Frankia casuarinae: one gene and its partner. The protein of the gene in region 1 binds, or shares a complex with, the protein of each later gene. Links are inferred from orthologs where the notes say so. Each region holds a gene or a part of one and is shown on either strand. Other genes may lie near its edges.

Region 1 (3,136 bases):
TGACCCATCTTGTCCGGGTCGAGGAGGTGGACTCCTAGCCATGGCCGAACTGACGAAGACCGACGCCGGTGACGACACCGGCGCCACCGGCGTGGGCACCGAGGCCGGCTCGGCGCCGGTCGTCCGTGGCCGCGGTCTGAAGGTGCACCACCTCCGGCCAGCCCCCGGCGCCCATAAGTCCAAGATCCGCGTCGGTCGCGGTGAGGGTTCCAAGGGCAAGACCGCCGGACGGGGCACCAAGGGCTCGAAGGCCCGCAAGCAGGTGCCCGCCCGGTTCGAGGGTGGCCAGATGCCCCTGCACATGCGCCTGCCCAAGCTGAAGGGCTTCCGCAACCGGTTCCGCGTCGAGTACCAGGTCGTGAACGTCGCCACCCTCGCGGAACTGTTCCCGCAGGGTGGTGAGGTCACCAAGGCCGACCTCGCGGCCAGGGGCGCGGTGCGGGGCAAGTCGCCGGTGAAGGTGCTGGGCAACGGTGACATCAACGTCGCGCTGCACGTGAGCGCGGACGCGTTTTCGGCCTCCGCGAAGGAGAAGATCGCCGCTGCCGGCGGGAGCGTCACACAGAGCTGAGAGCATGGGTGGGGGTGTGGGCCATGTCACCCCGCTCCCACCCCGGCCCCGCCCGTCCGGACCCCTCGCCAGACGGCCGTGCGCCTCGGCGTCAGCCGTCTCTTGCCGTCCACCATCGCTTACCCATGGTGATGTCGGGACGAGTGGGCCGGGTGTCCTGTTACAGTCGCCTAACCGACCTCGGCGACCGGCCGGGGGAGGCGATCCGCACCGGGCAGGATGTCCACTTCCCGTCGGTCCGCAATCCCAGCAGGAGGAGCCGTGCTCACCGCCTTCACGCGGGCATTCCGCACGCCTGACCTGCGCAAGAAGCTGCTGTTCACCGTCGGTATCGTGATGCTGTTCCGGTTCGGCAGCGTCATGCCGTCGCCGGGTGTCTCGACGTCCGCAGTGAACACCTGCCTGGACTCGGCGAGTGCCGACAGCAGCAACGTCTACTCGCTGATCAACCTGTTCAGTGGTGGGGCTCTGCTGCAGCTGTCCATCTTCGCGCTTGGCATCATGCCGTACATCACATCGAGTATCATCATTCAGTTGCTCGTTGTGGTGATCCCTCGGCTGGAGCAGCTGAAGAAGGAGGGCAGCTCGGGCGAGCAGAAGCTTACGCAGTACACCCGGTACCTGACGATCGCCCTCGGTCTTCTGCAGGCCACCGGCATCGTGGCGCTGGCCCGCAGCGGCCGGCTGTTCCCCAGCTGTTCGGCCGCCATCATCCCGGACACGAGCCTGTTCCGGATCGCGACGATTGTCATCACGATGACGGCGGGTACCTCGGTCATCATGTGGATGGGTGAGTTGATCACCACCCGGGGGGTCGGTAACGGCATGTCGCTGCTGATCTTCACCTCGATCGCGGCAAGGCTTCCCTCCGAGGGCGGACGCATCCTCCAGGTCGCCGGCGGTGTGGTGTTTAGCCTGGTGCTCCTGCTCGGTCTCGCGATCGTCGTGTTCGTCGTGTTCGTCGAGCAGTCTCAGCGTCGCATCCCGGTCCAGTACGCCAAACGCCTGATCGGGCGGCGGATGTACGGCGGGACGTCGACCTACCTGCCGATCAAGGTCAACCAGGCCGGGATCATCCCCGTCATCTTCGCGTCCTCGCTGCTGCAGCTCCCTCAACTCGCCGGGCAGGTATGGAGCAACCGGAGCTTCCAGGACTTCGAGCAAAGATATCTCTCCAGGGGAGACCATCCACTCTATCTGGTGACATACTTCGCACTCATCATCTTCTTCACCTATTTTTATGTTGCGATCACCTTCAACCCAACGGAGGTCGCGGACAACATGAAGAAGTATGGTGGGTTCATCCCCGGGATCAGGCCGGGGAACCCGACGGCGGAGTACCTCAAACATGTACTCGACCGGATCACGCTCCCGGGATCGCTGTTCCTTGGCGTGATCACGGTCCTTCCGTTGGCACTGTTGAACCTGACCAAGGACCAGCCGTTCCCCTTCGCGGGCACGTCGGTCCTGATCATGGTGGGGGTTGGGCTGGAAACCGTGAAGCAGATCGAAAGCCAGCTCATGCTCCGCAATTACGAAGGTTTCCTCCGGTAGTGCGCCTCGTACTGGTCGGGCCGCCCGGTGCCGGAAAGGGCACCCAGGCCGCGTTCATTGCCCAGGCGCGGTCGATCCCTAAGATCTCCACCGGGGACATCTTCCGGGCGAACGTGCGACAGGGAACCGAACTGGGCGTCAAGGCCAAGACCTTCATGGATGCCGGTGATCTCGTACCGGACGAGATCACCATCGGTATGGTCCGCAACCGCTTGGCCGAGGACGACGCGGTCAAGGGATTCCTGCTCGATGGTTTTCCTCGTAACGTCCCGCAGGCCGAGGTGCTCGGGCAGATGCTCGATGGCATGGGGACCCGTCTGGACGTGGTGCTCGAGCTCGTCGTCGACGACGACGAGGTGGTGCGCCGGCTGTCCGGTCGGCGCACCTGTCGGAACTGCGGTCACATCTGGCACATCGACTTCGACCCGCCGTCGGTCGAAGGCGTCTGTGACCGGTGTGGTGGCGAGCTGTTCCAGCGCGACGACGATCGGTCGGAGACGGTCCGCCATCGGCTCGAGGTCTACGCGGACCAGACGGCGCCGCTGGTGGCCTACTACGCCGAAAAGGGCATCCTGATCGGTATCGACGCCACCGGACCGGTGGATAACGTCACCGACCGCGCGCTCGACGCCCTGCGGCACTACGGCGACTGAACCCGTCGGCCTGGTCCGGGCGCGGACCAGGCCGAACGTGACTCCCGTGCTTTTCGCGGAAGATCGTTGGAGCACGTCCTGCGGGGTCGGCGGCTAGCATCGGAAACGGACACAACACGAACACGGACCGGGGCGACGAGCGTGGCGCGACGAGAGCACGTCCAGATCAAGACGGCGGCAGAGATTGCCAAGATGCGGGTTGCTGGCCTGCTCGTCGCGAAGACGCTGGCGCGGCTGCGTGAGGCGGTCGTCCCCGGGGTCACCACGGCCGAGCTGGACGCCCTTGCCGAGAAGACGATCCGGGACGACGGCGGTATCCCGTCCTTCAAGGGCTATGCCCAGCCGCCGTATCCGGCCT
Region 2 (3,873 bases), 200 kb from region 1 along the record:
CCCGAGCGCACGGTCACGGGCACAGGCATGGGATCAGCGGCGTCACACGCGGTGCCGGGTCTCGATCCGGTAGCCGGTCCGCGGCCGGGACACCCCGCCGGGAGCCGGACGAACCCACCGCCCCGGGAAACGGCGGTGGTCATCGTCAGAGCGATCGTCGAGACGCTCGGCGGGGTGCGCCCGGCCTCGCATCTCGCCGGATGGACGACGCCCCGCCTGCAGAACGATCTCGAACGCATCGTCGCCCAGACCACGGATCGCAGGCGGGGTCAGGTCCGCAGCGTACGGGTCAGCGAACCGCGCCCCGGAGTCGCCGAGGTCTCGGCGGTCATCAGCCGAGGTGCCCGGGTGGCCGCACTCGCGCTGCGCATGGAGTCGTCCAGCGGACGCTGGCGGGTGACGACCCTGCAGGTGGGTTAGTGCGGCCACCGGTCCCGGAGATGGATCACTCGGTGTTGCGGCGCGCCGGGTCGCCGTGGCAGCGCTTGTACTTGCGGCCCGACCCACACGGGCAGGGCGCATTGCGAGCGGGACGCGTGCCCGCACCGGGCTGCGCCGTGCCGGCCTCGCCGCGGGCGGCGCTGAGCGCACCGTCTCCAGCCGGGCGGCCCAGTCCCGACCTGCCATCCACCGTCGTGACCGGCCCGGATCCACCGTCGACCGACGGCGCGGTGTAGCGCAGGCCACCGGTCGGCCGCCGCGGCTCGAGCCCCTTGACGAAGACCGGCAGCGGTGCGGACGGAACCGGTGAAGGGGGTGGCGGAGTCTGACGGGCCGCCGCGGGGCGAACGGGCTGCGCGTCCGCGACGGGACCGGCGCCGTCCGGAATCGTCGGCACCGCCGGAGCGGGCAGGGTCGCGGCTGCGGCCGGCGGTGCGGGAGCAGCGGACACGGCCGGCTCGACGCCCACCGACGTGGCGGCCTCCTCCTGCCCCGCAACCTGGACCTCGACGTTGAACAGCAGCCGGACGGACTCCTCCTTGATGCCCTCCATCATCGTCTGGAACATGTCGAAACCCTCACGCTGGTACTCGACCAGCGGGTCCCGCTGTCCCATCGCCCGCAGCCCGATGCCCTCCTGCAGGTAGTCCATCTCGTAGAGGTGCTCGCGCCACTTGCGGTCCAAGACCGCGAGGACGACCCGTCGCTCCAGCTCCCGCATGATCGGTTCGCTGTCGGGGCCGTCGCCGAGGTCGAGTTCCCGCCGGTCGTACGCCTCCTGCGCGTCGACCTGGATGTCCTCGAGCAGGTGATCGGCAGTGAGCCCGTCTCGATCATCGACATCGGGTGCCACCACACCGACCGGGTAGAGCTGCCCGAGCGCCGTCCAGAGCGTGTCGAGATCCCACTCCTCCGGGTACCCGTCGGCGGTGGCGCCGCGCACGTATCCCTCGACGGTGTCGTCAACGAAGTGACGCACCTGCTCGTGGAGATCGGCACCGCCGAGAACCTTGCGGCGCTCCTCATAGATCACGGTGCGCTGCTTGTTCATGACCTCGTCGTACTTGAGGACGTTCTTGCGGATCTCGAAGTTCTGCCCCTCGACCTGGGTCTGGGCCGACCGGATCGCCCGAGTCACGATCTTCGATTCGATCGGGACGTCCTCGGGGATGTTCAGCCGATCCATGATGCCCTCGACCGCGGCCGCGTTGAACAACCGCATGAGATCGTCACCGAGGGAGAGGTAGAAGCGCGACTCACCGCGGTCGCCCTGCCGGCCGGCCCGGCCACGCAGCTGGTTGTCGATGCGCCGGGACTCGTGCCGCTCGGTGCCGAGCACGTACAGGCCGCCGGCGTCGACGACCTCCTCGTGCTCGGCCTTCACCGACTGCCTGGCCTTCTCCAGGGCCTCCTGCCAGGCCGCCTCATAGTCCTCGGGGGTCTCGATCGGCGAGAGGCCGCGCTGGCGCAGCTCGGCCTGGGCAATGAACTCCGGGTTACCGCCGAGCATGATGTCCGTACCACGACCGGCCATGTTCGTCGCCACCGTGACGGCGCCCTTGCGGCCCGCCTCGGCGATGATGGCCGCCTCCCGCTCGTGGTGCTTGGCGTTGAGCACCTCGTGCGGCACACCACGCTTGCGAAGCTGCTTCGAGAGGTACTCGGACTTCTCGACGCTGGTGGTGCCGACCAGGACCGGTTGGCCCTTCTCGTGCCGCTCGGCGATGTCCTCCACCACGGCGTCGAACTTCGCGATCTCGGTCTTGTAGACGACGTCCGGCTGGTCGAGCCGGACCATCGGCTTGTTCGTCGGGATGGGGACGACCCCGAGCGAGTAGATCTGGTGGAACTCGGCCGCCTCGGTCATGGCGGTACCGGTCATGCCGGAGAGCTTGTCGTAGAGCCGGAAGTAGTTCTGCAGCGTGATCGTCGCGAGGGTCTGGTTCTCCTGCTTGATCTCGACCTTTTCCTTGGCCTCGATCGCCTGGTGCATTCCCTCGCTGTAGCGACGACCGTGGAGCACGCGGCCGGTGAACTCGTCGACGATGAGAACCTCACCGTCGGTAACGATGTAGTCCTTGTCCCGCTTGTAGAGCTCCTTGGCCTTCAGCGAATTGTTCAGGTAGCCCACGAGCGGGGTATTCACCGATTCGTAGAGGTTCTCGATGCCGAGCTGGTCCTCGACCTTCTCAACCCCGGACTCGGTGATGGCCACCGTCCGCTTGCCCTCTTCGACCTCGTAATCGACATCGCGTTCGAGCAGCGGGGCGATCCGGGCAAACTCCGTGTACCACCTGGTCGGATGATCCGCTGGACCGCTGATGATCAACGGCGTGCGGGCCTCGTCGATGAGGATGGAGTCCACCTCGTCGACGACCGCGAAGTTGTGGCCACGCTGGACGAGCTCCTCCGAACTCCAGGCCATGTTGTCACGGAGGTAGTCGAACCCGAACTCGTTGTTGGTGCCGTAGGTGATGTCGCAGGCGTACTGGGCCCGCCGGACCGGCGGCGGCATCTGCGGATGGATCACCCCCACGGTGAGGCCGAGGAAACGATGGACCCGGCCCATGTTCTCGGCGTCGCGCTGGGCGAGGTAGTCGTTGACGGTGATGACGTGCACACCCTTACCGGCCAGCGCGTTGAGGTAGGTCGGCAGGGTCGAGACCAGCGTCTTGCCCTCACCGGTCTTCATCTCGGCGATGTTGCCGAGATGAAGGGCCGCGCCCCCCATGATCTGCACATCGAAATGCCGCTGGCCCAGCGTGCGCCGCGCCGCCTCGCGCACGGCGGCGAAGGCCTCGGGCAGCAGGTCGTCGAGGGTCTCCTTCCCGTCCGCGAGCCGCTGGCGGAACTCGTCGGTCATGCCTCGCAGTTCACCGTCGGACAGGCCGGTGAAGTCGTCCTCGATCAGGTTCACCTGCTCGGCGATCGCCTTGAGCTTGCGCAGGATCCGGCCCTCGCCGGCACGCAAGATCTTGTCTAGTACCACGGGCGAAACTCCTCCGGCAGGCGCGTCGGCGAGGTCACCGACCCCACGATGCTAGCCCTTCGACAGCCGCCTACAACATCCATCCGCGCGCGGTTCCTCCGGCTGGGACCGGTGAGGAGCGGGCGACGGGAAGGGGTGCCGGCGAGCGAGGCCAGGGGTCGTACGGACGGGAACGACCAGAACGGGATGACAACACGGCGTGCATGGTCCGCCCATGCCACGCCGCACTGTCCAACGACCGGGAGCGCGGATGGGTGCCCTGGATCGGCGGCAACGGTGGCGGCCGGTGCAAGGTTGGAGCATGGCACCTCTCGAACCGGCGGAGATCACGGCGGGCCGTCTGCATCTGCGCCCCTGGCACCCCCGGGACGCCGACGCCGTACACCTGGCCTGCCAGGACCCGGAGATAAGCCGGTGGACGAGAGTCCCGACGCCGTATCTGT

Evidence for each region.
Region 2: the proteins of secY (region 1) and secA are in contact, whole or in part, in a crystal structure (PDB 3DIN), measured with the Thermotoga maritima proteins. The link is inferred for Frankia casuarinae from one-to-one orthologs. Residues at the interface, in WP_004081795.1 of Thermotoga maritima: Glu108, Gly109, Glu110, Glu111, Ala236, Glu237, Arg238, Arg239, Ile240, Thr241, Ile242, Gln243, Tyr244, Ala245, Arg246, Arg247, Val248, Thr249, Gly250, Arg251, Arg252, Val253, Tyr254, Gly256, Ala257, Ser258, Thr259, Tyr260, Leu261, Pro262; in WP_004082002.1 of Thermotoga maritima: Glu261, Ala262, Arg263, Lys300, Ala301, Arg302, Thr303, Ile304, Ile305, Leu323, Tyr324, Asp325, Pro326, Val329, Ser330, Tyr333, Ile336, Lys340, Phe345, Val349, Glu363, Phe364, Tyr374, Ser375, Gly376, Gly377, Glu393, Ile395, Thr482, Ser483.

The regions. Positions count from the first base shown.
Region 1 is NC_007777.1:686,921-690,056, forward strand. The notes cover bases 155-2,978. They hold secY (preprotein translocase subunit SecY), read left to right. Parts: upstream 155-832; coding sequence 833-2,125; downstream 2,126-2,978. Other genes in these bases: rplO (50S ribosomal protein L15), read left to right, coding at 155-571; FRANCCI3_RS03030 (adenylate kinase), read left to right, coding at 2,125-2,778; map (type I methionyl aminopeptidase), read left to right, coding at 2,920-2,978. Outside these bases: rpmD (50S ribosomal protein L30), read left to right, coding at 1-38; more of rplO, read left to right, coding at 41-154; more of map, read left to right, coding at 2,979-3,136. UniProt on the Escherichia coli protein: The central subunit of the protein translocation channel SecYEG. Consists of two halves formed by TMs 1-5 and 6-10.
Region 2 is NC_007777.1:891,373-895,245, reverse strand. Bases 246-3,806 are described here. They hold secA (preprotein translocase subunit SecA), read right to left. Parts: upstream 3,431-3,806; coding sequence 446-3,430; downstream 246-445. Other genes in these bases: FRANCCI3_RS03855 (GNAT family N-acetyltransferase), read left to right, coding at 3,732-3,806; FRANCCI3_RS03865 (Rv3235 family protein), read left to right, coding at 246-420. Outside these bases: more of FRANCCI3_RS03865, read left to right, coding at 1-245; more of FRANCCI3_RS03855, read left to right, coding at 3,807-3,873. UniProt on the Escherichia coli protein: Required for protein export, interacts with the SecYEG preprotein conducting channel.